DNA from 4 places in the Vibrio sp. 2033 genome. Region 1 is predicted to be linked to each of the others. Evidence: predicted binding sites of a transcription regulator. Region 1 holds the regulator's gene; each other region holds the start of a gene.

Region 1 (7,458 bases):
TATGTATGTTTGAGCTGAAAAAAGTAGTGTCAGCCATGCTTATGCCCCTTCCGGCATTGCTGCTGATAGGCTTGTTGGGTCTTGCTCTCATTAGTTTTACTACAAAACGTAAAACTGGCTGCTTCGTTGTTCTATTCTCTTTTGTTGGCATTTTTCTTGTTGCCTTCCAACCTGTTTCAACCAAGCTTCTTATGCCGTTAGAGCGAGAGCATAAAGCCTTTTTGCCAGTTTCTGGCACCATCGACTACGTGATGGTTTTAGGGAATGGTCATGTTATCGATGACGAAATTCCACCCACCTCGCAGTTAAGCCGTGCAGCATTAATGCGCTTAACTGAGGGCATTCGTATTTTAAGAATGTATCCAGGCGCGAAATTAATCTTATCCGGCTATGCTGGCGGATCTGAAATTAGCCACGCGAGAATGATGGCGAACGTTGCCCTAGCCTTAGGTGTAGCAAAATCCGATATCATTTTATTAGAGGATGCAAAGGATACGTGGGAAGAGGCACGTCAAGCGGCTGCATTCGTTCAGCAAAAGGAGATTGTGTTAGTCACCTCTGCAAGCCACATGAGCCGTGCATTGTATGAGTTCAACGCAGCAGGCATTAAACCAATCCCAGCTCCGACCAACTTCTTAGCTATTAGCGAAATCAGTCAACCTTGGGATAAATACTCACCTAAAGCGCGTTACTTAGAACAAACAGAGCTTTATTGGCATGAGTACTTGGGCAGTATTTGGCAAAGGTTGCGTGATACTGTCGGCCAAACACCAATGGTTGAAGCAAACTAGTATTATCTTGAAGCCACAAAAAAGGAGAGCCGAAGCTCTCCTTTTTCTTTTTACGATTGAGTTATGTTCAAACTAGTCACCAGCAAACATATAGCCCTCGCCGTGTACCGTTACAAAAATCTGTGGGTTCTTAGGATCGAACTCCATTTTTGCGCGCATACGTCGAATAAGAACATCAATGGTGCGGTCATTCGGCGCATCCACTCGATGGCTGATCATGTTCAAAATACGCTCACGACTTAACACCTGGTTAGGGTAAGACGATAATGCCACCAAAAGTTCATACTCTGCTTTAGTTAGTTTTACTGGCTCACCGTTGCGGCTAAGTGCGCGACGTTGAATGTCGAATGTCCACTCCCCAAAGCGCACAATGTGCTCTTCACTGGTTTCATTCGCTTTCGAGCTGCCACTGCGCGCTGCTGAAATACGCCACAGCAAGTTTTTAACGCGAACTAACAGCTCTCTCAGTTCAAAAGGTTTTGTCACATAATCGTCAGCACCCATTTCTAGGCCTACGATTTTATCAATGCTATCCGTGCGTCCTGTTACTAATATGATACCAATATCCGATTGGCTACGTAACTCACGAGTAAGCATCAGGCCGTCTTCACCAGGCAGGTTAATATCCAGCATGATCAGGTCTACATCGCCCGCTTGCAAAACTTCACGCATTTCCGCGCCACTCTCTGCTTCGCTGACTTGGTAGCCCTCATTTTGGAAATATCCCGCAAGCTTACTACGAGTTACAACATCATCTTCTACGACTAATACGTGATAGCTCATTTACACCACTTTTCTGTCTTCTTATTATCCAAGACGTATTCTATTCATAACTAGTAACATTTCTAGTCATAGATACATTAAAACGCAAGATTTAGCGTTTTTATTGATTCAAAACAAGCTTACCCACTGCTATTAATAAACGGTCATTTTTGACCATAAAACATAACAATTATAGTTACTGCTATTCATTTTAATTGATTACACTTAGGGGATATCCCTAATTGACTTTGTGATGCATGACTTGAAGCATCATTCAGGAGCCCAAAATGCAAGAAGTGAAAGCTTTTAATGAAAAACGCGCTGAAATTTACTGGTGGTTTTCGAGCTTGTTCGCAAAAGAACTAACAGAGAAAGAATTGGAAGCCTATCACAGTGTTGAAATTCGCAGTTTTCTCGCAGGCTTAGGTGAAAATGAGTCGCTGAAACCAGCCGTTGATAGCCTAGTTGATGCGCTGAATCGGTTACAAGATCGTGAAGATGCACAACTAGAGCTTGCAGCTGACTTTTGTGAACTGTTTTTGAAGACAGAAAAATACGGCGCTCTTCCTTACGCATCCATGTACATTGGTGAATCAGGTTTACTGAATGACAAGCCAGCTGAGGAAATGGAAAAGTTGATGGCTGAATTTGGCGTTCAAGTAGACGAAAACCTAAAGGAACCTGCGGATCACTTAGCCGTTGAGCTCGACTTTCTCGGGAACATGATTATCCGCTCAAACGAGCTTGAACAAGAAAAACACATGGAAGAAGCCTTCGTTAAACAAAACGACTTTATCCAGCAACAATTGATGTCTTGGTTACCTCAGTTTTCAGACAAATGTAAACAATTCGACGAATTTGGATTTTACTCGAGTGTCGCGAAACTATTAGTTGCATTTTGTAAACTAGACAGCGCCTACCTTCTTGGTGAATAATTGCCGCCTATTTTTAGGGAGCCTGCCTATCGGGCTTCCTGTATGCCGAAAGTGACCAATTGTAAGTAACTTGGGTATAATATTCGTTTGCCTTAACTTAGCGCAAAGACGCTTGGTTATTTAGCAGTCAAAATGTGACTTCAAATACACAAATCTCGTGCTGAAAACATTGCTAGTCAGTCCACATAGGGCTAAAATGTGAGCGCAAACGATTAAATATGATTTATATGTAAACCGCTGAAATATAGCGGTTTTTGTGTTTTCTTAACAGGTTGATGGCAATTTCTCATCAGATAGAAAAAAGATAAAATTCATCGACCGATGCTGCTACGCACCCTTTTGTCGCACTTGGATCAACCGCTGCCGAGACACTTAGCGCCAATTTTATATTGCTAGGTGTGAAACCATTAGAGCATCAGGTACATCCAATACGACATATTTCAGTAGCTCGATACAGGACACCATTTATGGCCACGATAAAAGACGTTGCTCGCTTAGCCGGCGTTTCCACTACGACAGTTTCGCACGTTATCAATAAAACGCGTTTCGTTGCAGAAGCAACGCAAGAAAAAGTAATGAAAGCCGTTGACGAGCTGAATTACGCGCCAAGTGCCGTTGCACGCAGCCTAAAATGCAACTCAACTCGTACGATTGGCATGTTAGTAACTCAATCAACTAACCTATTTTTCTCAGAAGTGATTGATGGCGTTGAGAGCTACTGTTACCGCCAAGGCTATACTCTGATTTTATGTAACACAGGCGGGATTTACGAAAAACAACGCGATTACATTCGTATGCTGGCTGAAAAGCGCGTTGATGGCATCCTAGTGATGTGTTCTGACTTAACCGAAGAACTAAAAGAGATGCTTGACCGTCATGCGGACATTCCTAAAGTGGTCATGGATTGGGGCCCAGAGAGCTCGCAAGCAGACAAAATCATGGATAACTCAGAAGAAGGTGGCTACATTGCGACCAAACATCTGATTGACAATGGTCATACGGATATCGCTTGTCTAAGCGGTCATTTTGAAAAGCTTGCTTGCCAAGAGCGCATTGCAGGTTTCCGTCGCGCAATGAGCGAAGCGAACCTAGCTGTAAATGAAGACTGGATCCTTGAAGGTAACTTTGAATGTGATACGGCCGTATTAGTTGCAGATAAAATTACCGCAATGGACAAGCGCCCGACGGCGGTATTCTGTTTTAACGACACAATGGCTCTCGGCCTAATGAGCCGCTTGCAACAAAACGGGATCAAAATTCCTGAAGATATTTCAGTGATCGGCTACGACAACATCGAGCTTGCAGAATACTTCTCTCCACCGCTAACGACTATCCACCAACCTAAACGTCGTGTTGGTAAAAATGCATTCGAAATTCTACTTGAGCGTATCAAAGATAAAGAACACGAAAAACGAATTTTCGAAATGCAACCTGAGCTTGTAATTCGAAATACTGTGAAAAAAATGAACTAAATTTCACTGTATTTAACACGGTTAAATAAGCGCTCTACAGGGGCGCTTATTTTTTTGGAAAAATTAAGCATTCTCTAATACTTCACACCACTCTAATAACAATTGACTAACGTTAACTCCCTGTTTTATATAAATGTAATATATATTAAGAACTCCTTTTCAAAGGCCAATTTGCACCTTTCCATATGCAAAATAGAGCATTCAATCTATCATTTTTATTGAACCGAAATCACACTTTTAACGCTAAACCGTGATGTTAATTCAATATAAGAAGTATGCTCATTGTGTCACGCACAGGGCAAACCATTCGAAAGAGTGGGACGCAAAGCCTCCGGCCTGAACCATATTACGATATGGAAGGTAGCGGGGTTACCGATGGCAAGTGTGTAAGCAATGACTTTACTCTGTAATGACATTGTTTTTACGCATGTTTGCTACTCTCTCGGACCTGACTTTTGGTGGCGTAATATTAATTACACCGAGATAACAAAACATGGATAAACCGATACTCAAAGACTCTATGAAGCTATTTGAGGCACTTGGTAATATCAAGTCGCGCTCAATGTTTGGTGGCTTCGGACTATTCGCTGATGAAACAATGTTTGCACTAGTGGTAAACAATCAGCTTCATATCAGAGCAGACCAAAAAACTTCATCTGACTTCGAGAAACAAGGGCTAAAGCCTTACGTTTATAAAAAACGTGGCTTTCCAGTCGTTACAAAGTACTACGCTATTTCCAGCGATTTATGGGAATCAAGCGAACGCTTAATCGAAGTAGCGAATCAATCATTGAAAAAGGCAAAGCTTGAGAAAGAACAGCAAGCAAGTACAAAGCCTAACCGTTTGAAAGATTTGCCTAACTTACGACTGGCTACCGAGCGCATGCTAAAAAAAGCCGGCATCGAATCCGTAGAGAAGCTTGAAGAGGAAGGTGCGCTTAACGCCTATAAAGCGATAAGAGATACGCACTCTGCAACCGTCAACATTGAGTTGCTATGGGCACTAGAAGGTGCTATCAACGGCACTCATTGGAGTGTGGTACCTCAAGCTCGCCGAGATGAGTTGATGAACGGCCTCCAATAAAAGTCGGCCTAAAAACTATCTTGTAAAACCGCAGTCTAATCTGCGGTTTTTTTGTGAAATTTTTTCGGTTTTCCTACTGTCTTATTACATATATCCCAAATTGGAATCAAAATTATGAATAAGAAACTGATATTAGGTCTCATCCTACTAGCGGCTATCGTCTTTTTAGGTATTAACTTTGGCCAGTATTTAACCTTAGAGAATGCAAAAGCCCAACAAGAAGCACTAACTACATACATCGATCAGAATTTTGTATTCTCGGCTGCGATTTACTTTTTTACCTACATTGCAATTACCGCTTTTTCTATCCCAGGAGCGGCAGTAGTCACCTTACTTGGTGCAGCCTTATTTGGTTTTTGGACAAGCTTGCTACTGGTTTCTTTCGCTAGCACTATGGGGGCAACACTGGCCTTCTTGAGCAGCCGATACTTATTGCGTGACTGGGTACAAAACAAATTCGGAAATAAACTCAACGCAATTAATCAAGGTGTCGAAAAAGACGGAGCTTTTTATCTATTTTCCTTGCGTCTAATCCCTGTATTCCCTTTCTTTCTAATCAACTTACTGATGGGCTTAACGCCGATGTCTGTAGGTAGATTTTATCTCACTAGCCAAATAGGTATGCTGCCAGGCACAGCCGTATATCTGAATGCAGGTACTCAATTAGCAACAATTGAAAGCCTATCGGGCATTGTTTCACCCGCAGTATTAGCGTCTTTTGCGCTATTGGGACTATTTCCAATCATCACTAAATGGGTTATGGATAAAGTAAGGCCGACACCAAGTCAGCAAAACTCGTAATTGGTGAAGTGGGTATTTTGATGAAAATATTTATCGCTAAAAACCCAGCAGAAGCACACATTGTATGTGAGCTGCTTAAAGTGGAACAAATTTACTGTGAAGTTCGTGGAGAAGGTATTTTCGGCTTAAAAGGAGAACTGCCGTTTGGTGATGATACCGATCCTTATGTGTGGCTTTTTGACACTGCACAAAAGATGAAAGCTGAAGAAATAGTAAAAGCATATCGAAAACAATCCGATAGGCATGAGTATCAAGATTGGCAATGCCCAAAATGTCATGAAATAAACGAAGGGCAATTTGGTGCATGTTGGCAATGTGGATATCAACTAGGAGAGCTATAGCGGCTCTCCTATTCAGTGGATACACTCAGTTTTAAGCACATACAGCTTGCTGTTTAATAAACTCGATGGAGTGTTGATTGAAGTCTTCTGGACGCTCTACATTGCATACATGACCACAATTCGGGATTTCTCGTAGAATGCTGAGCTTATGTGCTGCAACCATTTCTTTGACAGGTTTAATAAACATGTAATCCCTGTCGCCCATTAAGTAAAGAGTCGGAATGGGTAACTCTCGATCTTTAAAATATTTCATTAACGGATTTACATCAGCAGCAAGAATAAACCAACGTTTAAATTCTTTTTGGCAAAGCTTCTTGGCTTCGCGAATAAAAAGGTGGCGAGATTCTCGTTGGCTTCTTTGAGGCATAACAATATAAGCGAACAGTTTGTAGAGCCACATGTACGGTAGGATATGCTTACAAAAATTACCTAATTTCACCAATATCTGAGAACGAGTGTTAAGCCTTGTGACAGCACCGCCGAGCACCATCGAACGTACGCGCTCTGATGACAATTCAGCAAGGTTTCGAACAATAATAGTACCAAGCGACATACCGACAAAATGAGCGGATTGGATCTTTAAATGGTCCAATACTTTCAAAATATCTTGGGTAACTTCCGTAAAGGTATAACGGCTAGCAATGAGCTCTTTAAGTAACTGATTTGACTTTCCATGACCTCTTAAATCGATCAGCAATAAGTTAAAGTGTTGCTTGTAAGCTTTAATTTGCTTGAACCAGATAGAAGAGCTACCACCAGCACCGTGCACAAATACAACCCACTCATTACTAGTAGGGTGCAAATAGGTTTTATGAAAAAGTAGCGGCTGGGTCATATTGAGTATCAAAAAGATCGTGCTATTGAGTAAAAAGCCATCCTACCACACTCCCCTTACTCAAGATAATAAAGGCACCTCATTCGGTGCCTTTCGTTACAATTTTAAGTCAAACTAACGCTGAGTGGTAAAGCTGCAAATAAGATTCTGCGGCCTTTTGCCAACAAAAGTCTTGTTGCATCGCGTGCAACTGTACTTTATTCACTTCAGGCTCGTTTTGAGCGTAGAGCAACAGTGCCCTTAGCATCGTTAACAACAATGCCTGCGGTGTCGGTTCGAAAAAAACAAACCCCGTTGCTTCAGATGGGTTTACATCATAATCGCTAACGCTGTCCTTTAAGCCACCAACACCGCGTACTATCGGTAATGTCCCATAAGCCATACTATAGATTTGGTTTAAGCCACATGGTTCAAACTCAGAAGGCATCAAGAAGAAA
Region 2 (7,458 bases), on a different contig from region 1:
AAAACGAATTGGGCATGATGTGTGCGCCAATCACATGGCCAATCGGCTGTGGTAAAGAGTTTAAAGGTGTTTACCACATTCACCGTGATGAAACGATTTTATACGAATCAGGTCACGGTCATGAGATTCAAGAAGTTCGAATCATCAAAGGTCTCGATAACCCAGAGCTTGATGAAAAAGTTGGTGCAGGCCTTGCGGAAAGTGTTCGAGAAGAGCTTGAGCTTGTCATGGGTGCTTGCCCTGAGTTTGATTTGGAAATGTTCTTAACAGGTGACCTGACGCCAGTTTACTTCGGTACTGCATTAGGTAACTTTGGTGTGGATCATATGCTAGACGGTCTAACTGAATGGGCTCCAGCGCCGAAAACTCGTCAAGCGGTTGAACGTGAAGTTGAAGCGACCGAAGAGAAGTTCTCTGGTTTCGTATTTAAGATCCAAGCGAATATGGACCCAAAACACCGCGACCGTATCGCATTCATGCGTATTGTATCGGGCACTTACACGCAAGGTATGAAGATGAACCACGTTCGTCTTGGCAAGCAAGTGAGTATCTCTGATGCAGTAACCTTTATGGCTGGTGACCGTGCACGTGCAGAACACGCTTACGCCGGTGACATCATTGGTCTACACAACCACGGCACTATTCAGATTGGTGATACCTTTACGCAAGGTGAATCACTGAAGTTCTCTGGTATTCCAAACTTCGCTCCGGAACTATTCCGTCGTATTCGCCTGAAAGATCCATTAAAGCAGAAGCAGCTTCTCAAAGGTTTGGTTCAGCTATCAGAAGAAGGTGCGGTACAGGTATTCCGTCCTCTACAGAACAACGATCTGATCGTTGGTGCCGTTGGTGTACTTCAGTTCGATGTTGTTGTGGCTCGTTTGAAATCTGAGTATAACGTTGAAGCGATTTATGAAGGCATTAACGTTGCAACTGCTCGTTGGGTTGAGTGTGGTGATGCGAAGAAACTGGATGAGTTCCAACGCAAGAATCAAGCGAACTTAGCATTGGATGGTGGTGATAACCTAACGTATATCGCTCCAACAATGGTTAACTTAAACTTGGCGAAAGAGCGTTTCCCTGACGTTGATTTCCGTGCGACGCGTGAGCACTAATTTGCGCGGTTAGGGTAAGCCTTAACGCAAACTAGATTTTAAAACGCCCTTGGCTATAAACTTAGCCAAGGGCGTTTTTATATAAGGATAAGATATGAATTGGTTTAAACGTGGGCTAAAGCGTTACGACAACTGGTGTAAAGAGATGGGGTTAACTCCCGATCAGAAACGCAGTTGTGTCCCATATCGAAAAGACCCAGCCCATCAAACTGAAGAGAAGAGTGAAGCCCAACCATCCTCTGATTTTCTGCCCGCAGATACAGATAAAAAGCGTCAAGATGAAGCTCTTTGATACGCACTGCCACTTTGATTTTGATGTGTTTCAAGATGACTTTGCACATCAACTTGAGCTTGCTCAAACGCAAGGCGTCGCAAGAATTTTGATTCCTTCCGTCGGTCCGCAAAACTGGGCTCGTATTCAAACTTTGGCAGAGCAACATGCCAATTTGTATTATGCGCTCGGCTTTCATCCGTATTTTCTTGAAGATAACGTTGAGCAGCACCTTACAGAGCTAGAAGGCTATCTAAATCAAAAAGGGCAGCAGTGCGTGGCAATAGGAGAGTGTGGTTTAGATTTTGCCATTGATGTTGATCCACAGTTGCAAGAAAAGATACTTGAAGTTCAATTTGAGCTGGCTAGACGCTTCGAACTCCCAGTTATTTTACATAGCCGAAAAGCGCACAATCGCCTCATTCAAATGGTGAAAGCGGCGAATCTCCCTAGAGGTGGTGTGCTACACGCTTTTTCTGGGAGTTATCAGCAAGCCATGGAGTGGGTCAAATTAGGTTTTTTTATCGGTGTAGGAGGAACGATTACCTACCCAAGAGCCAAGAAAACACGCGACGCAATTCAAAAATTACCACTCGAAAACCTAGTAATCGAAACAGACGCACCAGATATGCCTATACTTGGATATCAAGGGGAGTCAAATCACCCAGCCAAACTCATTCACGTCTTTAATGAGCTCGTAGAGTTGCATAACGGCCGAAAGCAATCGATTGCCTCTCAGCTGTGGAAAAATAGCAATTTTGCTTTCTCGATATGTGAATAAAATCTAAAGATGTGGTTTGAAATCGAAAACGTTTTCCTGCTTATTGTGAATTAACTCACAAAGCTGGTTGAATCAATCATGAATCTTATAGGAAAGTGTGAGGCTGGCATTACTTTAATTGATTCTGCATGAGTATAATTGCCCCCGCTTTATAGCTCCATTTTGTAACACGCCAATAAATAACTTATAAGGAAGTCATAAACTATGAGCCTGTTTATGAGCCTAATCGGTATGGTAGTGCTTCTTGCGATTGCAGTGGCATTTTCTAACAACCGAAAAGCTATCAACTTTAGAACTGTGGGTGGCGCATTCGCTATCCAATTCGCATTAGGTGCATTTGTTCTGTATGTACCTTGGGGCCGTGATCTACTAAACGGTTTCTCTTCAGGTGTTTCTAACGTTATCAACTACGGTAACGATGGTTCATCATTCCTGTTCGGTGGTCTTGTTTCTGACAAGATGTTCGAAGTATTCGGCGGCGGCGGTTTCATCTTCGCATTCCGTGTTCTTCCTACACTGATCTTCTTCTCTGCACTGATTTCAGTTCTTTACTACATTGGCGTTATGCAATGGGTTATCAAGATTCTTGGTGGCGCACTACAAAAAGCGCTAGGCACTTCGCGTGCGGAATCAATGTCAGCGGCAGCTAACATCTTCGTAGGTCAAACTGAGGCACCTCTAGTTGTTCGTCCATTCGTTCCAAAAATGACTCAATCAGAGCTATTCGCGGTAATGTGTGGTGGTCTAGCTTCTGTTGCTGGTGGTGTACTAGCTGGTTACGCATCTATGGGTGTTCCACTAGAGTACCTAGTTGCGGCATCATTCATGGCAGCACCAGGTGGTCTACTGTTCGCTAAAATTCTTCACCCTGAGACTGACCAGCCTCACGAAAGTATCGAAGAAGCGATGGACGGCGGTGACGACAAACCAGTTAACGTAATCGACGCAGCTGCGGGCGGTGCGGCTTCTGGTCTACAACTTGCGCTTAACGTAGGTGCAATGCTAATCGCATTCGTTGGTCTAATCGCGCTAATCAACGGTATGCTAGGTGGCATCGGTGGTTGGTTCGGCATGCCAGAACTAACACTAGAGCTAATCCTAGGTTACGCGTTCTCTCCACTAGCATTCCTAATCGGTGTTCCATGGGCAGAAGCTGTAACAGCTGGTTCATTCATCGGTCAGAAAATCGTAGTGAACGAATTCGTTGCTTACTTGAACTTCACACCATACCTAGGTGAAAACGCTCAAGTAATCGCGGCAACTGGTGAAGTAATGTCTGAGAAGACAACAGCTATCATCTCATTCGCACTATGTGGTTTCGCGAACCTTTCTTCTATCGCGATTCTACTTGGTGGTCTAGGTAGCCTTGCACCAAACCGTCGTAGTGACATCGCTCGCATGGGTGTTAAAGCAGTTCTTGCAGGTACGTTGTCTAACCTTATGGCAGCGACAATTGCAGGCTTCTGCTTAAGCCTTGCAGCACTATAATTAGAATCGGTTCTTAATATATAGACGCCGTTTTACATCATGCCCTGTAGCAAGAGATTGCTGCGGGGCATTTTTCGTTTTTCGGGCTCCAAAATTTCATCGGGTGTTTGCCTTAGTCGAGGTATTACGCAGTCAATGGAATAGGGGCTAGGAAATTTTGAGATACAAACCGTTTGCGCTCTATTTGGTGCTACAGTTTTGCGGTGAAACTCTATAATGTATTAATCACAGGATAGTGGTTAAGCTTGATTCTTAATCACGTAATGAATATTACATAATCGATGGGCAAATGAATTGCCCTGCAATATCAGATCTAATAGGCGTTTTGCTTTGTGATGTGATATTAAAGACACCGCAATCATAGATTGTTGTGCCATAGGCCAAACTGGTACTGTGCGGTGACAAGGATAGCAATTGGCATATGATAAATTTTCGCTGTATATGCCGAGTCTTCAGGGAACCAAGTCCGTTCATTAATAGACTGTTTAGCCATTTACTCACATTGTCTCGACTTGTTGATTATAGTTAAAGACGTGATGTAAGGCTGAGTAGTGAATTTTTTGAATATTGATCGGAGATAGAAATGAGCGATTTAAAAGCAGCAGCGCTACGTGCACTTAAACTTATGGACCTAACTACGTTGAATGACGATGACACTGATGCAAAAGTGATCTCACTATGTCATGATGCGAAAACAGCAGTAGGCAACACAGCTGCAATTTGTATTTACCCTCGCTTTATTCCTATTGCTAAGAAGACACTTCGTGAGCAAGGTACGCCAGAGGTTCGTATTGCAACAGTAACGAACTTCCCACATGGTAACGACGACATTGAAATCGCAGTTGCTGAAACAAAAGCGGCGGTTGCTTACGGTGCAGACGAAGTTGACGTAGTTTTTCCTTACCGCGCGCTAATGGCGGGTGATGAGAAAGTAGGCTTCGAACTAGTTAAGCAATGTAAAGAAGCTTGTGGTGACATTCTTCTTAAAGTGATCATCGAAACAGGTGAACTAAAAGAAGAAGCACTAATCAAGAAAGCATCTCAAATCTGTATTGAAGCAGGTGCTGACTTCATTAAAACTTCAACTGGTAAAGTGCCAGTAAACGCAACACCAGAATACGCTCGCATGATGCTTGAAGTTATTCGCGACATGGGTGTTGCAGAAACTGTTGGTTTCAAACCAGCAGGTGGTGTGCGCACTGCTGAAGACGCAGCAGCATACCTAGCAATGGCTGACGAAATCCTAGGTGACAACTGGGTTGATGCTCGTCACTACCGTTTTGGTGCGTCTAGCCTGCTAACCAACCTACTAAATACATTAGAAGTATCGGACGACGTCGCTGATCCAACAGCGTACTAATTCCAATAATACGTCTGAACGGTAGCACCTAAACGGGTGCTACCAAACCTCTTCTATCCTACTACAACCATGGCTCAAAAGAGCTTGGGAGGCACTAATGTATTTACCACAAGAAATCATTCGTAAAAAACGTGACGGCGAAGTCCTAACCGCCGACGAAATCAACTTCTTTATTCAAGGCGTAGCGAACAACACGGTATCTGAAGGTCAGATTGCGGCGTTTGCTATGACGATTTTCTTTAATGAAATGACCATGGATGAGCGCATCGCCTTAACGTGTGCAATGCGTGATTCGGGCATGGTTATCGACTGGAGCCACATGAACTTCGGTGGTCCAATTGTCGACAAACACTCAACCGGTGGTGTGGGTGACGTAACTTCTTTAATGCTTGGCCCAATGGTGGCAGCGTGTGGCGGTTTCGTACCTATGATCTCTGGCCGCGGTCTTGGTCATACAGGCGGTACGCTGGATAAACTTGAATCTATCCCTGGTTACAACATTACGCCGAGCAACGATGTTTTTGGTCAAGTAACCAAAGACGCTGGTGTGGCGATCATCGGTCAAACTGGTGACCTTGCTCCTGCGGATAAGCGTGTTTACGCGACTCGTGATATTACCGCAACGGTAGACAATATCTCCCTGATTACGGCGTCGATCCTTTCTAAGAAACTGGCGGCGGGTCTGGAATCGCTAGTGATGGACGTAAAAGTGGGTTCAGGTGCATTTATGCCAACTTACGAAGCGTCTGAAGAGCTAGCAAAATCAATCGTTGCGGTAGCAAACGGTGCTGGCACTAAAACTACGGCAATTCTTACGGACATGAACCAAGTATTGGCGTCTTCAGCGGGTAACGCAGTGGAAGTTCGTGAAGCGGTTCGTTTCTTAACGGGTGAATACCGTAACCCTCGTCTACTTGAAGTGACCATGGCTTCATGTGCTGAAATGTTAGTACTTGGCAAGCTTGCTGAGAACACAGAAGACGCACGCGCAAAACTGATGGAAGTGCTGGATAACGGCAAAGCGGCTGAGTGCTTCGGCAAGATGGTTGCTGGCTTAGGCGGCCCTGCGGACTTCGTAGAAAACTACGACAACTACTTAGAAAAAGCAGAAATCATCAAGCCAGTTTACGCAACAGAAACGGGCATTGTCTCTGCAATGGATACACGTGCTATCGGCATGGCAGTGGTTGCTATGGGTGGTGGTCGTCGAGTTGCTACTGATGAAATCGACTACGCAGTTGGTTTCGACGAGTTCATCCGCCTAGGTGAGGTCGCAGACAGTGATAAACCTCTTGCGGTCATCCACGCTCGCACTGAAGAGCAATGGGAAGAAGCGGCAAAAGCACTGCGCAGTGCAATCAAAGTAGGTGGTGAATATACACCAACTCCAGAGGTTTACCGCCAAATTCGTGCAGAAGATATCTAATAGAACAAGCAATTACACAAGGCCTACTCAACCATAATAAAAAGCCGAGTGGGCCTAAGGAACGAGCAATGAAAAGAGCATTTATTTTAGTACTAGACTCATTCGGTATCGGTGCAACTGCCGACGCTAAAGAATTTGGTGATGTAGGTTCAGACACACTAGGTCACATCGCTGACCAATGTGAAAAAGGCTTAGCAGATAACGACAATCGCCAAGGTGCACTTCGCCTTCCAAATCTATCGAAACTTGGTTTGGCAATGGCGCATAAAGAATCGACAGGTCGCTTCGCACCTGGACTAGACGCAAACGCTGAAATCATTGGTGCATACGGTCATGCAGCAGAGCTTTCTTCAGGTAAAGACACGCCGTCTGGTCACTGGGAAATCGCAGGTGTTCCTGTTCTGTTTGACTGGGGTTACTTCACTGACAAAGCAAACAGCTTCCCGAAAGAATTGACTGACCGCATTCTTGAGCGTGCAGGTCTTGACGGTTTCCTAGGTAACTGCCACGCATCTGGTACTCAAGTTCTTGACGATCTTGGTGAAGAGCACATGAAGACTGGCAAACCAATCTTCTACACGTCTGCTGACTCTGTATTCCAAATCGCATGTCACGAAGAGACTTTCGGTCTAGACCGTCTACTAGAGCTTTGCCAAATCGCACGTGAAGAGCTAGAAGATTACAACATTGGTCGTGTTATCGCGCGTCCATTTGTTGGTGCTGGTAAAGGTCAATTTGAGCGTACCGGTAACCGTCGTGACCTTTCTGTAGAGCCACCATCAGCAACGGTTCTTCAGAAGCTCGTTGATGAGAAGCAAGGCAACGTGGTTTCTATTGGTAAGATTGCTGATATCTACGCAAACTGCGGCATCACTAAGAAAGTGAAAGCGACAGGTATCCCTGCATTGTTCGAAGCAACGCTAGAGCAAATCAAAGAAGCGGGCGACAACACGATCGTATTCACTAACTTTGTAGACTTCGACTCAGCTTACGGTCACCGTCGTGACGTAGCGGGTT
Region 3 (7,458 bases), 270 kb from region 1:
CTGGCGGCAGCATTGTGAAGAGCACCATCATTTGCAATTGCATCGTCGGAAGGGGAATTAACCAATAAATAAGTGCAAAAGCGACAGCACCAGTTGCCAGTGACTGCACGGTACACAGCACACCAATCTTTAAACCGTCCAACCTTAAATGACACATTTGTGCCCCCAGAGATAAAAGCATCACGGGTACGGCCGCTTGCCCAAGTAGAGCCGTGGCTTCGTATAAAGGCGCCCATGCTCCCACATTTGACACGTTGAGAAACAGAGCCAACGACGCTGCTAAAAAGATTGGCATCTTGACTATTTGCTTAAAAGGGTTGCCATGACTAAGCAGCATTACGCCTAAGCTGATATGCAAGCATGCTGACACGACAAATAAAAGCACTGCTGACGACAGCGCAATTTCTCCAAACGTATAGGTAAACAAAGGAATAGCTAGATTTCCGCTATTGCGAAACATATGTGGTGGCGCCCAGGTTTTAAACGAGAGTGACGTCCATCGACATACCGGGATCATGAGTAGTGCGGGAATTAAAACCGCAACAATTGCCGCCAAAAGAAGTGGCCCCTGATTTGAATCGAGCGGCATGCTAACGAGTGACGAAAATACCAGTGCTGGCGTAAAAACCTCAATATTAATGCGGTTTATTGGGCGAAAGTCAGGCTTGATGTAACGACCGACCAAATAGCCAACTCCGACAAGAGCAAAAACAGGGAAAAGAATATTTATGATTTGATTAATCATGGTCGCCTAGAAGCAGTGTAAGAAGCCAATGAGGAAATACACGAACTTCCACATTATCAATCTTTGTATATGGCGTCATCGTTAAACAGCGAGAAGCGTGGGTTTAATCAAGCTTTCTAAGCACAGTTGCAAAGTACAGGTGGTCATACCTTTTAATCTAATTGTTACGTATCGAGTTACATACAAATCACTGAATTTACGACAAGTTCTATGTCAAGTGTCTGTTAAATAACCAATATCTGATATTTTTATTAAATAGTGTTTAATGTTGACATTTAAACTATTTTTAGTTTTATAATCTGGATGTTTTTCCTGATGAAGATGAAACAAAAACAAAAATATCAAATTTCTGGCGTTTAACAATAATTTACGTAGTGCTATTCCTTTTGTTCGCCAAGAAAAAAGTTGGCGAAAATCATAAGCTTGTCATACACTTCCTGATGTAACCCCGATATGTTGTTGAATTGGTAGGGTAAAACTGCTCTGGCGCTACACTAACGTAGCATTGTTTAACATAGCTTTGAGGAAAGTTTTATGGCGCTCACAAAAGCCGAACTGGCAGAAAACCTGTTTGATAAATTAGGATTTAGTAAGCGGGACGCCAAGGAAACGGTGGAAGTGTTCTTTGAAGAGATTCGTAAGGCACTGGAAAGTGGCGAACAGGTAAAACTGTCAGGTTTTGGTAACTTTGATCTTCGTGACAAGAATGAACGACCTGGTCGTAACCCGAAAACTGGTGAAGATATTCCAATTACTGCTCGACGTGTAGTGACTTTTCGCCCGGGTCAGAAGTTAAAAGCTCGTGTAGAAAACCTGAAGAAAGTACAGTAAGCCGAATAAATGGATCACGCTAAGGCGTGGTCTTTTTTTGCGTAAAATTCGTGTGCATACAAATGAAAACCACCGCAATGCGGTGGTTTTTCTGTTTATGAGAGACGCTTAATGATATCGGTTACGCCGCTTCTAGATGCGTTGTTAAGTATGGTTGCCATGCTTGTTGGTACAAGTTCTTAGACTGTGTACGCATGTTGCGAATAGAGGCAAGCTCTATTTCGCTTAGCTCACGTTTTTCCAACATCGCTTGACGTTCTAGTTTCTGGATTTTTTCGTATAGGTCGTGTTCGGGACCGCTTTTTACATCTGCGATTGCTTTCAAGTGCAGTTGAACTTCGGCTACTAGGTTTGTTTTTGGTAAACGAACGAGCAAGTTCAAGTCTCTATATCCTGAAGGGCCAGGTTTTTTGAATCGATTTTTTACTTTCACAATCGTTGTTTCACGCTCTAACGTTTCATAAATGGAGACTAAACTCGCGACGTCTTCAGCTACAATCGTTGCACGTGCTAGGTCAGTAATACGTTCAACTTTCCCATCTAACTCTAAAGCTATCTTTTCTTCTGCTCGTTGTTTGGATTTCACGCCTGCGAAGTATGGCTGAGCGTCATTAAGAAGTGCGGTACTCTTACAGATAGTTTCAAGTTCAAATTGTGCTTGGTGAGCTTTGCTGTAAAGGATGTCGAAGTCAGAATATGGCTGAGTTGGTGTGGTGTCGATTGACTGAATGCCATATAAACCGCTAAGGCTGTGTTTAAAAAGTTTCGAACAAACTTCGTTTTGGCTGGTTGAACGATTTTGTTCGCCACTAGGCGCAGGGGTAATTGGAAGTGCGGCAAATGCCGGTGCACGGCTAAGTACCAAAAGCATCAATGCTGTAGTACGAAGAAATAAGCTCATTCACTCTCCTTAACTTGCTTGTACTTAGAAAATAGGGAACATAAAGGTCGCTAAGTTCGGCAAATCAGGTACTAACTTATAAATGGGGCCATTACGAAAGATTCCAAGGTTTCAGTTTTATCTTGAAGTAGAATCGTGCGTTAGATCACCATTTCTCTTTTCTTTATTCTGATTATCAGATAAAGGCGCGTCTCCTATGAGACCGATTACATCCTATCACCGCAGTATTAACCAAAGATGAACGGCATAGACAAATTGAAAAAAAACGTTAGTCTTACCTCTCAAAATGAAAACAGCCGACAAGTAGAAAGTAAAATGAGAGACCAAGAATTTTGGCATAACAAATGGGCCAGCAATCAGATCGGATTTCACTTGGAAGATGTAAACCCGCTATTACCAGTATATTGGAAACACACTAATCCAAAGCGTGAAGATAAAGTGTTAGTTCCTTTATGTGGAAAGTCAGAAGACTTGATTTGGCTAGCGATGAAGCATGATTCGGTTGAAGGTGTTGAGCTAAGCCATATTGCTGTGCGTGCCTTTTTTGCTGAACATTTTTACACGCCAACGGTAACGCCTCTTAATGGCATGCACGAGCTTTATCAATTTGATGAGCTCTCTATTTATACTGGGGACTTTTTCACTGCACCAGTATCTCAAGCCGATATCATTTATGATCGCGCCGCGTTGGTTGCTTTACCGCAAGATATGCGAGAGGAGTATGTAGGGCGTCTCAAGCAACTGCTGAACCCAGGCGGTCGTATTTTGCTTGTTACACTCAACTATCCTCAAGAAGAGATGGCGGGGCCTCCATTTAGCGTGCCGGTCGAAGAGATAGAGCAGTTATTTTCAGGTTACAAAGTTACTTGTTTGAACGTAGATGAAGCTGACGAGAATCATCCTAAAATTGCGAAAAAAGGCTTAAGTCGCTTCTCTGAAGAAGTGTACTTAATCGAGAGTGAATAGGCTCTCTTCGGTTTGGAACACGAAATAGCGCAGCAATTTGAGCTGCGCTATTTTTGTATGAGTGGTTCGTATTTAATAAATGATATTCACTTTTGAAGCACTTTCAACAGCATCTTGAACGGCTTCTTCGGTGGTTTTTCGTCGCGTAAGGACAACACCTAAACGGCGGCGGCCATCGATTTCTGGCTTACCGAATAGACGAACTTGTGTTTGAGGTTGAGCTAAAGCTTTGCTTAGGTTTTCAAAGCGAATGTTTGTGGAAGTTCCTTGTCCAAGAATAACAGCAGACGCAGATGGGCCATATTGCACAATATTATTAATTGGCATTCCGGTAAACGCGCGCACGTGGAGAGCAAACTCAGACATTTCCTGTGAAATCATTGTAACCATACCCGTATCGTGAGGGCGAGGAGAGACCTCATTGAAAATGACTTTATCGCCTTTAACAAATAGCTCTACACCAAAGATGCCGTAGCCACCGAGCGCGTTTACCACTTTCTCAGCCGTGTATTCAGCTGCTTTTACTGCGTTTATTGACATAGCTTGCGGTTGCCATGATTCGCGGTAGTCGCCATCTTCCTGACGATGACCAATTGGAGCACAGAAATGCACACCGTCAACGGCTCTGATGGTCAATAAAGTGATTTCGTAATCGAAGTCGATAAAACCTTCCACGATAACGCGACCTGCACCCGTACGCCCGCCTTCCTGAGCGTAATCCCATGCTTTTGTAACGTCGTCTTCGGTCTTGATAACACTTTGCCCTTTACCTGAAGAGCTCATCACAGGCTTCACCACGCACGGAATACCCACATGCTCAACCGCGGCTTTGAAGTCTTCAAAGTTATCTGCAAAACGATAAGGTGAAGTCGTCAATTCCAGTTCTTCTGCTGCCAAACGTCGGATACCTTCACGATTCATTGTTAGCCTGGTTGCCTTAGCGGTTGGAACAACATTCAGTCCTTTTTCTTCAAGCTCTACCAGTTTGCCGGTTGCGATGGCTTCAATTTCTGGTACGACGTAAGTAGGTTGTTCCTTCGTAATAACTTCTTCTAAGGCGTTCCCATCTAACATGTCGATAACATAACTACGGTGAGCGACTTGCATCGCTGGAGCATTGGCATAGCGATCACAAGCAATCACTTCTAAACCAAGTCTCTGGCATTCAATGGCGACTTCTTTACCGAGTTCGCCAGAGCCTAAAAGTAATACACGGGTAGCATTTGCGCTAGTTGCAGTGCCAAACATAGTGTTCCCTTACAAAATAGAGTGATGAGACATAAATTGCAGGAGATCATACTGAAGTTTTATGACAAAGCAAACGTTTGCTTTTGGTTTTTAGGTAATAAAAAAGCTCTACATGTTGTAGAGCTTTTTGTTGAATTTGTCGTTTATACGTTGACAAAACTAAGCGGAATATCTGGATTCAACGCTTCCAACGTTGATTGCGTATCGGCTAAGTGACTGATCTTACCTTCAGAGTTTTCTACCAATGCAGCGGCTTTGATGCTGTCAAAGGTTTCACCCGCAAGTAAAACTTGGATTAGCGCAACTTGTAGCGGTGGCAAGCTAGGATTAAACGCTGCATTTTCTGCATAAGCGCCTTGGAATACACGGCCGCTAGTCATCTCTAATGCTAAACCACTCAAGTTGTTGGTGTATGGAGAGTGGCTCATGTTCATCGCTTCAACTGCACTTTGGATGAGTGCGTCTTCATCATCACATGAGAATTGGTGTTTAACTTCTGCCATTAAGCCGGACTCGATACCGAGATCGTTTGGTCCAAAGGCTTCAGGCAGGTATTCATGAAGTGACTTTTCTTCACGTTCTGGGAGCTGGATTTTAAGCTCGTTTGCGGTAGATAACTCATTCATGAACTGGCGGCAGTGACCACATGGGCTGAAGTTGATAGTGATATCCTTAACACCACGTTCGCCTTTCATCCAAGCATGGCTAATCGCAGACTGCTCTGCGTGAACCGTTTGACCCAACTGTACACCAAAGAATTCCATGTTGGCACCGAAGTAAAGGCGACCTGAAAGACCACGAACGATAGCGCCGACATAAAAGTCAGAAAGGGGAGCATAGGAGTACGCTGCGGCAAAAGGAAGTAGCGCAACACGAAGCTCTTTGTCTGATAGACCGGTAGCTGAAAGCAACTGCTCAAATTGTTGAACTGAAAGCGTAGCATCAAAATCATCAGCTTGGATGATAGGAGCAAGTTGTTTGGAAAGTGCTTCTGGAGCGCCTGCTAGCGCCTGTTCAATGCGACTTTTCATGTTGAATCCTTGTTATTGCATGGACAGTTATTCTATGTGAAAGATAGAAATGTTCCGTGCGTTAGATCACGATAAATAATGCAATTGATAATTCTGTTACATAATTAGAGTGAGCTCACACATGTATTCGATTGCACAGGTGTGAAGCGTTATCTCCGTCTCACAATTAACCATATCAGTATATGTTCATATGACCAAGGAGCAGGAGTATGTTACCCACGCGACTTTACCGCTATGCTACTTTATACCCACGTAATCTAGAGCGAGTGGTAGAACCTAGAATGCTAACGCTATGAATGTATATCTCGATCAAGTCCCTTCACGGTATTACTGGGTGAGGTTGATAGATAAGATAGGGTTTTGAAAAGGGTAAGGAAGAAGCGGAAAGGCTACGGCCTGCCGGAAGGAGGGCAGACCGAGAGCGCTTAACTATTGATATAGCCAGACAGCCAAAGCAAAAAAGCTTGGAGCCAAAATAGAAGTTATGATCCCACATAAAACCAATGCGAGTGATGAGAACGCGGCATCTATGGGCTGTTTCTCTGCACAAGTAGCGGTGCCTAAGGCATGAGAGACTGTACCCATTGTCAGACCACGTGCAATCGGGTGTTTAATTCCAATCAAATTGTAAATTGGGTATGCCAAAATTGCGCCCAATAAACCGACAATCAGAACCAAGATCGCTGCAACGGCGGCTTCACCACCGAGGTGACTCGATATTTCCATCGCTATTGGTGTAGTGACGGACTTACCCACTAGACTCGCGATTAAACTGATATCCGCTTTGAAAGCGACTGCGATCAAGGTGGTTGTCATCATCGACATCACACTGCCTACTGTGCAAGCAAAAGTGATGATTCGCCAGTTTGCTTTAATTTGTGGTAGTTGTTCATATAGTGGATAAGCCAGAGCAACTACAGCAGGTTGAAGCAAAAAGCTAATTCCTTCGTTATCCGCATAATACGTTTCAAATGGCACATTTAAGTAAGTAAGCAAAGGAATGAGCACTGCGATACTGATCAGCAAAGGGTTTGCTAGAGGATTGTTCACTTTGATTGCGATTTGGCGAGCGATAAGAAAAACCGCAATGGTAACAACTAACCACATATCAGTGTTTCTCCTGTAGCAAGTAATCCAGCAGCCAAGCGAGGCTGACCAATACAATGAGTGAACCGCCAACCGCGCTAGCGATGATAGGGAGCGCATTGGCGAGTAGTAAATCGAAATGCTGCATTAATCCGACGCTGATAGGAACGAACAATAAGATCATATAGCGTATAAATAGCGTGGCGCCCGGTTTGACCCAGTCGACTTTTACAAGCCCAAGAGTCATGGAGAAAAACAGTACGAGCATACCGATGACACTTCCTGGAACGGAAACGCCAGTGAACTTTTGAATGGTAATTCCGATGCCAAGTGCTCCCATGATGAGGAAGATTGAAATGAGCAGTTGGATCAGTTGTAAGAATCGTTCTTTAATCATTTTGACAGTATATAAACAACAAGCACACCATAAGGTGCGCTTGTATTAGGAGGAGTTAGGAAGCTAAGCTCTCTACATAACGGTACACGGATTTTAATATCGCAATCTTCTTTTCGTCACTTTCATGTTCGTGAACTAAGTTTTCTAAATTCAGCATGTACTCTTCAATTTGGCTTTCAAACACTTCTCGACAGTGTAGTGCCCAGCGTCTTTGTTCTTGCTCGTCTAATGTGCCTGGGAAGTTACGCGCACG
Region 4 (7,458 bases), on a different contig from region 1:
AGCATGGTTTACATTCCTGATTGATAAGGCCGCTTCATGTTGGGCCGTTGCTTGAATGCGAGCATGCTAAGTTCAGTGAGAGAAAAAGGGCAAAAAACAAAAGATAACAGGGGTTAATGAAAGCTTAATTTTATATTTAGGTCTTTGTTTTATTTGGAGTTATTTCGTTGGCCACATTAGTGCAATACTCGTTAATGAGCGCTTTCCATCGGCTTATGATTTCTTGATCGGTCACACTAACATGCAACGTTTTCCATGGTTGGAGGCAAGTCTCTTTTGATTCAGATTGAGAAAGACGCTCAAACAAGGTTTCGGAAGGTAAAACGCGCAGCAGCGCCACCAGTGATTCCATGTAGTTGAGACGGAACTGTTCAAGTTTGTTCTGCTTATAAGCAATGTGAGACACAAAGGTATAAATCAGTGCGTTTTGGATACGTGAGTCGCCATCTGGTGTCGTTAACAGGGCTTTTGCCCTGTCTAAGTTACCTAATTTGAAATGCAATAGACCTAACCAGAGGCCCAGCTCATCTGGCAAAACATCAAACGACGATTGTACTTGAGTTAAATATGCTTCCAGCTTTTGATGTTCGTGCTCGTATAAGGCGAGATGTCTTGCCGTTGTTATAGCCGCAAACTCATCAGATTGTCTGAGAGGTTGGCTAGAAAAGGCATTCTCGAATAACATTTTTTTGTGAATATTCGAAAGCTGCCACGAACTTGCCGAAGGTGCAGGCAGATTGAAGTATTGCGCGACATCCGAGTGCATTTGGAAAATATCCGATTGTAAGTCAGATAAACGCAGTGTGTACTCATTGCGAAACGCCAACTTGCCCGTCGCAGGATAAATAAGGTTCATCTGCGCTTTCAAGATGCCCTGTTTTGTGCCGTCTTTTAACTCGATATTGAGCTCGTAGTCGCTGGTCTGCATGTTTCGTGCGCCAGGGAAATATGGCGTATGACCGATAGGATCAAGAAAGTAACTGGGAGCATCTTGGTTGGCGATGTCGGTGTATGGATATTCGACCTGTTGTTGCAGCAAGATGGCTTTGACCAGTATGCGGTATTTTCGCGCCTGAGAGCCGATTGAATCGACACGGTTGAGTAGTAGCTCGACTTTGGGAATCAGTAGTTGATGACGCGTTTGTTGTGTTGAGATTTCTTGGCGTTGCCATAACAAGCTTGCGAGCGTCATGCTACATACCGCAAGTATGGCACATAAGCTGTAAGCGAAAATCAGCTTGAAGTTCTTATTACTCGCCACCTGGGTTGAGATAACGCGCCGATGGTTTTTCGCTGGTGGCACTAAACGAATATTGGCAGGGTTAAGAAAGTAGCCTTTGCGGGGGTAAGTGACTAAAAGCTTAGCGGCATCGTATTCGGGTAAGTACTGCTGTAGCAGGGCACGTAAGGTGCTAATGCGGTTCGTGAGCACATTCTTAGAGATGAACTTGCTCTGCCAAATGGTTTCAATAATGGTGTCAGCAGAGAGTGGGTGGCCAACGCTTGTTAACAGCAGTTCTACTAATTCAATGGTGCGAGGTTCAAGATCAATCGCGATAGCATCTTGATGAAGGGTCTGTGTCTTCGGGTTATAGATCAGCTCTCCAATCGCAATACAACTGTGAGTCTGTTTAGCTTGTTGCAGAAAGTCGCGCATACCGTACCGATCTATTTGGAAATCGCGAAGTATTATATAGCGATTGGAGCGCGAAATCTTATAAATCGCGCTTCAATCATTATCAAAAAATTATGAACCGTAGGTCACGGAATAGCGGTGCGGTTTGTGGTTCATCGCTAACACGAGATTGAGTGCAAACGCCCCCAAAATTGAAAGGCCAATCACTTCTGGTGTGACAAAGAAGAATGAAGCAAACAGGATACATGCATCGATTGCCATTTGGCTTTTGCCAACTGAAATGCCAAATTTGTCTTGGATAAACAAACACAGCACGTTAAAGCCACCTAAGCTGGAGCGATGTCGGAATAGGATCAGCATACCGAGCCCCATTAAAAGCCCGCCTGCGACGGCGCAATAAACTTCATTTACCGATTCGAGCGAGATTAGCAAATAAAGATGATCGGCAAAGATAGAAACCAACGCGCCAGAAATGGCACTATTAATGGCGAAATGACGGCCGAAGCGTTTCCATGCTAGTAAGTAAAAAGGACTGTTTGCTAAAAAGTACAGCACACCAAAGGTAAAAGGTGTAAATTGGCTAATAAGCAGAGCCAATCCAGTCGTGCCTCCCGTTAGAAGGTTCGCGGATTGGAGAAAGAAAACGCCTTGAGCTACTAAAAAGGTACCCGTGAGAATCGCTATCCAGTCTTCTTTTAATGAGTGTTTTTCCATCAATGTTGCAGTCATTTGTGATAAATAAGGCGTGCATAGTAGTAAAAAGATGATCTTTTCGGTAGCTAGAGGGTAAAATTTACGGTAAACCTATGTAATTGCTGTTTTACAGGGTGTAAAGCACAAATTTGACAGGCAATAGATTGTCGTTATGCGATTGCAATGCTGGCATGATAAACATTGCTTGTCATCATGAAAAAACTGCATGAGAAAAATTGTAAATTTCTCTTTATGACCTAAATCAAATTATGTAGAATGCGCGCCATTAGGGTGACGAAAACGTTTGCGTCGGGTCATTCAACAGTTTTTTTGCAACTTTCAGTACTAATCTGAGTCAGGAGATACAGATGCTTAAGCGTGATATGAACATCGCAGATTACGATGCGGAACTGTTCGCAGCTATCCAGGAAGAAACTCTTCGCCAGGAAGAACACATTGAACTTATCGCTTCTGAAAACTACACAAGCCCACGTGTAATGGAAGCGCAAGGTTCTCAGCTAACGAACAAATACGCTGAAGGCTACCCAGGTAAGCGTTACTACGGCGGTTGTGAGTACGTAGATAAAGCTGAAGCACTAGCAATTGAGCGTGCATGCCAACTATTTGGTTGTGAGTACGCTAACGTACAGCCTCACTCAGGTTCTCAAGCAAACAGCGCAGTTTACATGGCGCTTCTTAACCCTGGCGATACAGTTTTAGGCATGAGCCTAGCGCACGGTGGTCACCTAACTCACGGTTCACCAGTAAACTTCTCTGGTAAGCACTACAACGTTATCCCTTACGGTATCGATGAAGCTGGTCAAATCAACTACGACGAGATGGAACAGCTAGCACTTGAACACAAACCTAAGATGATCATCGGTGGTTTCTCTGCTTACTCGCAAATCGTTGATTGGAAACGCATGCGTGAAATCGCTGACAAAGCAGGTGCTTACTTATTTGTTGATATGGCGCACGTAGCTGGTCTTATCGCTGCCGGTGAATACCCAACACCAGTACCGCATGCTCACGTGGTAACAACAACGACGCACAAAACACTAGCAGGTCCTCGCGGTGGTCTTATCTTGTCAAATGCTGGCGAAGATATGTACAAGAAATTGAACTCAGCAGTGTTCCCTGGTGGTCAAGGTGGCCCTCTAATGCACGTTATCGCTGGTAAAGCAGTAGCGTTCAAAGAAGCGATGGAGCCAGAGTTCAAAGCTTATCAAGCTCGCGTAGTGAAAAACGCAAAAGCAATGGTTGGTCAGTTCCAAGAGCGTGGCTACAAAATCGTATCTAACGGTACAGAAAACCACTTGTTCCTTGTTGACCTAATCGACAAAGATATCACTGGTAAAGACGCAGACGCGGCACTAGGTGCAGCAAACATCACTGTAAACAAGAACTCAGTACCAAATGACCCACGCAGCCCATTCGTAACGTCTGGTATTCGTGTAGGTACGCCAGCGATCACTCGCCGTGGCTTCACTGAAGAAGATGCAAAAGAGCTAGCAAACTGGATGTGTGACGTTCTAGATAACATCGGCAACGAAGAAGTTATCGAAGCGACAAAACAGAAAGTGCTAGAAATTTGTAAGCGTCTACCGGTTTATGCCTAACTGTTCTTCATAGAATGAGTCGACTTCGGTGTCGAACATACTCATTTGCTCGCGCAAACTCCGTGTGTTCTCCTAGAACTCGACTCGTCTATTTTGAACATTGATATACTAAAGGTCCTCATTTGAGGGCCTTTTTGTTTGTCTGGCGTTTGGAATGAGATATAGCGAGAGAGTGTGATAAGGGGATGGCTACCAACACTGTCCCTTTTCAATATACCCAAACCACGTCATTCCGACGAGCCGAGGCGAGATCAGGAATCTTGTTGAGGCACACTCTTTTACTCAGAGTTTCCCTAAAAATCCTCAGTATTCTGAAAACAGATTCTGAATCACGTTCGTACCTCGCTGTTCAGAATGACGGTGGTAGAATGGCTTTTTATCATCATTTGCCAGATACAAAAAAGGTTGGCACTGAGCCAACCTTTTCTCTTCAAAACAAGCTTTTCAAAACAAGCGAGAGCTTATTTAATCTCGATACCTTGAGCTTGCATATCGGCATGGTAAGAAGAGCGCACAAATGGACCACACGCTGCATGCGTGAAGCCAAGTTCTAGTGCAACTTCTTTTAGCTCGTCAAACTCTGATGGTGGAACGTAACGTTCTACTGGCAAGTGGTGACGGCTTGGCGCTAAATACTGGCCTAGAGTCAGCATCGTTACGCCGTGTGCGCGTAGATCTTTCAGTACTTCGATGATTTCTTCTTTGGTTTCACCAAGGCCCATCATCAAACCAGACTTGGTCGGTACATCTGGATGCTGCTCTTTGAACTTCTTAAGGAGCTCAAGTGACCATTTGTAGTTCGCACCTGGGCGAGCTTTACGGTAAAGACGTGGCGCGGTTTCTAAGTTGTGGTTGAAGACATCTGGCGGATTGTCTTTCATTAGATCAAGCGCTACATCCATGCGACCACGGAAGTCAGGAACCAGTGTTTCAATCTTAATATGCGGGTTTAACGCACGGATCTCGCGGTTACAATCGGCAAAGTGTTGTGCACCGCCGTCACGCAGATCGTCACGGTCAACAGAAGTGATTACTACGTATTTCAGCTTCATATCGGCAATGGTTTTCGCCAGTTTTTGAGGCTCTTCTGCTTCCGGTGGTAATGGGCGGCCATGAGCAACGTCACAGAAAGGACAACGACGAGTACAAATAGCACCTAAGATCATGAAGGTTGCTGTACCGTGGTTAAAACATTCCGCTAGGTTCGGGCAAGATGCTTCTTCACATACGGAGTGAAGTTTATTCTTACGCATCGCCGCTTTGATGTCTTGAATTCGTTGGCTGTCGGCTGGTAGCTTGATCTTCATCCAATCAGGCTTACGTAGCACTTCTTTCTGCTCTGTAGGCATGTTCTTTACGGGAATCAATGCCATTTTATCGGCGTCACGATATTTAACGCCTTTTTCCATCTGGATTGGTTTGCTCATGCTTTATTACCTTGAGAAGGTGCTTCTGTGCTGAATTCTACTTGCTCATAATCGAGCAAAGTAACGAGTTCTTCTATTAATTGTTTTTCTACGGCTTCTACATTGTCTGGGCCGCCAAATTGGCTGACCTGAACCATTTCCATACCTTCATAACCACAAGGGTTAATACGCAGAAACGGTGTTAAATCCATATTTACGTTCAAGGCTAAACCATGAAACGAGCATCCTTTACGAATGCGTAAACCGAGAGAGCATATTTTCTTACCGGCAACGTAGACACCTGGTGCGTCAGGTCGTGCGGCTGAGTCAATATTGTATGCTTTTAGCGTGTTGATCACGAGGTTCTCGATTGTGGTAACGAGATCTCGTACACCTAATTTTTTACGGCGTAGGTTGATCAAGAAGTAGGCGACCAACTGACCAGGGCCATGATACGTAACCTGGCCTCCGCGATCACTTTGTACAACAGGAATATCGCCAGTGTTAATCAAGTGCTCAGCTTTACCTGCCTGTCCTTGTGTAAATACTGGGTTATGTTCTACCAACCAGACTTCATCACGGGTTTCTTCTGTGCGTTGGTCGGTGAACTCATGCATCGCCTTCCATACAGGCTCATAGTCTTGGCGGCCAAGTCGTTTTACAACAAGTTGGTGTTGCATGGGAATTCCTGTTGCTAATATATAAAGTTTTTGGATTATAAACCGGATAACCCTGATGCTCTACCGCTGCGTAACAGATTTTTAACTGAAAGTGATGTAAAGCCTCGTTATCTCTTTGATAAATAAAAAGAAAGCAGCCAAGGCTGCTTTCAAAAAAAATTTAATCTATCAAAAAATTATAGAACCATGCGTACGATGTCAATTTCACCTAACTCTTTGTACAGTGTCTCGACCTGCTCGATAGAGGTTGCAGTAATGTTGATTGACACAGAGTGGTAGTTGCCCTTAGCACTTGGTTTAACGGTCGGGCTGTAGTCACCTGGAGCATGGCGCTGAATAACTTCAAGAACAAGCTCTGGAAGTTCAGGCTTTGCATGACCCATTACCTTGTAAGTAAATGAACAAGGGAACTCAAGCAGGTCTTTTAATTTTGCATCAGAGTTGATGGTTAGCATATCGATAACTCCAGTAGATATTCGTTGCGGTGCGAAATAGTACAGTCAAATTAGGGGGAACTCAAGACGAGGAGCTCAAACTTAAAAAGCCGCCCATTCAGGCGGCTTTGCGAATAAGTTTGCTACTCTAACGTTCTTTTTAGAAGAAGCTCTTGAATAACAATACGATGTAATCCCACATGCGGCTAAATAGACTACCTTGCTCTACGGTTTCTAGTGCCATTAGTGGGTACTCGGCAATATCTTCACCATCGATCTGATAGTATAGCTTACCAACTACATCACCTTTATTAATTGGGGCTTCTAGCTCTTTTTCAAGGACGAAGCTGGCTTTTAGGTTTTTCGCTTCACCACGCGGTAGTGTTACGTAAGTATCTTGGTCAAGACCCAGTGCTACGGTGTCTTTGTTACCCATCCACACTTTTTCTTCTACGAACGTTTCACCTGCTTTGTGCGGTGCCACTGTTTCGAAGAAACGGAAGCCGTAGCTTAGCAGCTTTTTGCTTTCTGACTTACGAGCATTGGCATCTTTAGTACCCATAACGACCGCAACCAAGCGCATTTGACCTTCAGTTGCTGAACTTACTAGGCTGTAACCCGCATTACTTGTGTGACCCGTTTTGATGCCGTCAACGTTCATGCTCTTATCCCAAAGTAGACCGTTACGGTTGTATTGGGTGATGCCGTTGTAAGTAAATTTCTTCTCTGAGTACACTCGGTACTCATTTGGTACGTCACGGATAAGTGCTTTACCTAGCAGTGCCATGTCGTATGGTGTTGAGTACAATTCTGCGTTATCTAAGCCATGAACGTTGGCAAAGTGCGAGTTAGTCATACCCAATGTGTTGGCCCAAGCGTTCATTAGGTCAACAAATGCATCTTCTGAACCTGCAATATGTTCTGCCATCGCAACACAGGCATCGTTACCTGACTGGACGATGATACCTCGGTTCAGGTCACGTACTTTAA

The links. The regulator PurR, encoded in region 1, represses purine synthesis genes. The targets are predictions, from matches to a motif close to TNANGNAAACGTTTNCNTNA.
Region 2: the regulator PurR is predicted to act here: its motif matches at 2,188-2,207, upstream of R7P74_RS14540 (NupC/NupG family nucleoside CNT transporter).
Region 3: the regulator PurR is predicted to act here: its motif matches at 4,757-4,776, upstream of purT (formate-dependent phosphoribosylglycinamide formyltransferase).
Region 4: the regulator PurR is predicted to act here: its motif matches at 2,622-2,641, upstream of glyA (serine hydroxymethyltransferase).

What each region holds. Positions count from the first base shown of each region.
Region 1 covers NZ_JAWOVC010000001.1:650,505-657,962, forward strand. Annotated here, with positions in the region: gene elyC (envelope biogenesis factor ElyC) at 6-791, shown strand; gene torR (two-component system response regulator TorR) at 864-1,574, opposite strand; gene torD (molecular chaperone TorD) at 1,841-2,488, shown strand; gene purR (HTH-type transcriptional repressor PurR) at 2,956-3,960, shown strand; cyclic di-GMP riboswitch class I at 4,248-4,337, shown strand; gene R7P74_RS02935 (TfoX/Sxy family DNA transformation protein) at 4,454-5,044, shown strand; gene R7P74_RS02940 (TVP38/TMEM64 family protein) at 5,159-5,845, shown strand; gene R7P74_RS02945 (DUF2007 domain-containing protein) at 5,866-6,186, shown strand; gene R7P74_RS02950 (alpha/beta fold hydrolase) at 6,218-7,021, opposite strand; gene glgA (glycogen synthase GlgA) at 7,131-7,458, opposite strand, start outside.
Region 2 covers NZ_JAWOVC010000010.1:124,959-132,416, forward strand. Annotated here, with positions in the region: gene prfC (peptide chain release factor 3) at 1-1,115, shown strand, start outside; gene R7P74_RS14530 (DUF5363 family protein) at 1,210-1,407, shown strand; gene R7P74_RS14535 (TatD family hydrolase) at 1,394-2,167, shown strand; gene R7P74_RS14540 (NupC/NupG family nucleoside CNT transporter) at 2,372-3,655, shown strand; gene R7P74_RS14545 (hypothetical protein) at 4,014-4,148, opposite strand; gene deoC (deoxyribose-phosphate aldolase) at 4,239-5,015, shown strand; gene deoA (thymidine phosphorylase) at 5,113-6,441, shown strand; gene R7P74_RS14560 (phosphopentomutase) at 6,510-7,458, shown strand, end outside.
Region 3 covers NZ_JAWOVC010000001.1:382,684-390,141, reverse strand. Annotated here, with positions in the region: gene R7P74_RS01770 (AEC family transporter) at 1-745, opposite strand, end outside; gene ihfA (integration host factor subunit alpha) at 1,280-1,576, shown strand; gene R7P74_RS01760 (phosphoribosylglycinamide formyltransferase) at 1,698-2,477, opposite strand; gene R7P74_RS01755 (thiopurine S-methyltransferase) at 2,793-3,443, shown strand; gene purT (formate-dependent phosphoribosylglycinamide formyltransferase) at 3,516-4,691, opposite strand; gene cdd (cytidine deaminase) at 4,835-5,722, opposite strand; gene R7P74_RS01740 (LrgB family protein) at 6,152-6,829, opposite strand; gene R7P74_RS01735 (CidA/LrgA family protein) at 6,831-7,205, opposite strand; gene sbcB (exodeoxyribonuclease I) at 7,261-7,458, opposite strand, start outside.
Region 4 covers NZ_JAWOVC010000007.1:67,959-75,416, reverse strand. Annotated here, with positions in the region: gene R7P74_RS11660 (hypothetical protein) at 1-5, opposite strand, end outside; gene R7P74_RS11655 (winged helix-turn-helix domain-containing protein) at 137-1,657, opposite strand; gene R7P74_RS11650 (YitT family protein) at 1,748-2,350, opposite strand; gene glyA (serine hydroxymethyltransferase) at 2,698-3,948, shown strand; gene lipA (lipoyl synthase) at 4,410-5,375, opposite strand; gene lipB (lipoyl(octanoyl) transferase LipB) at 5,372-6,034, opposite strand; gene ybeD (DUF493 family protein YbeD) at 6,211-6,489, opposite strand; gene R7P74_RS11625 (serine hydrolase) at 6,629-7,458, opposite strand, start outside.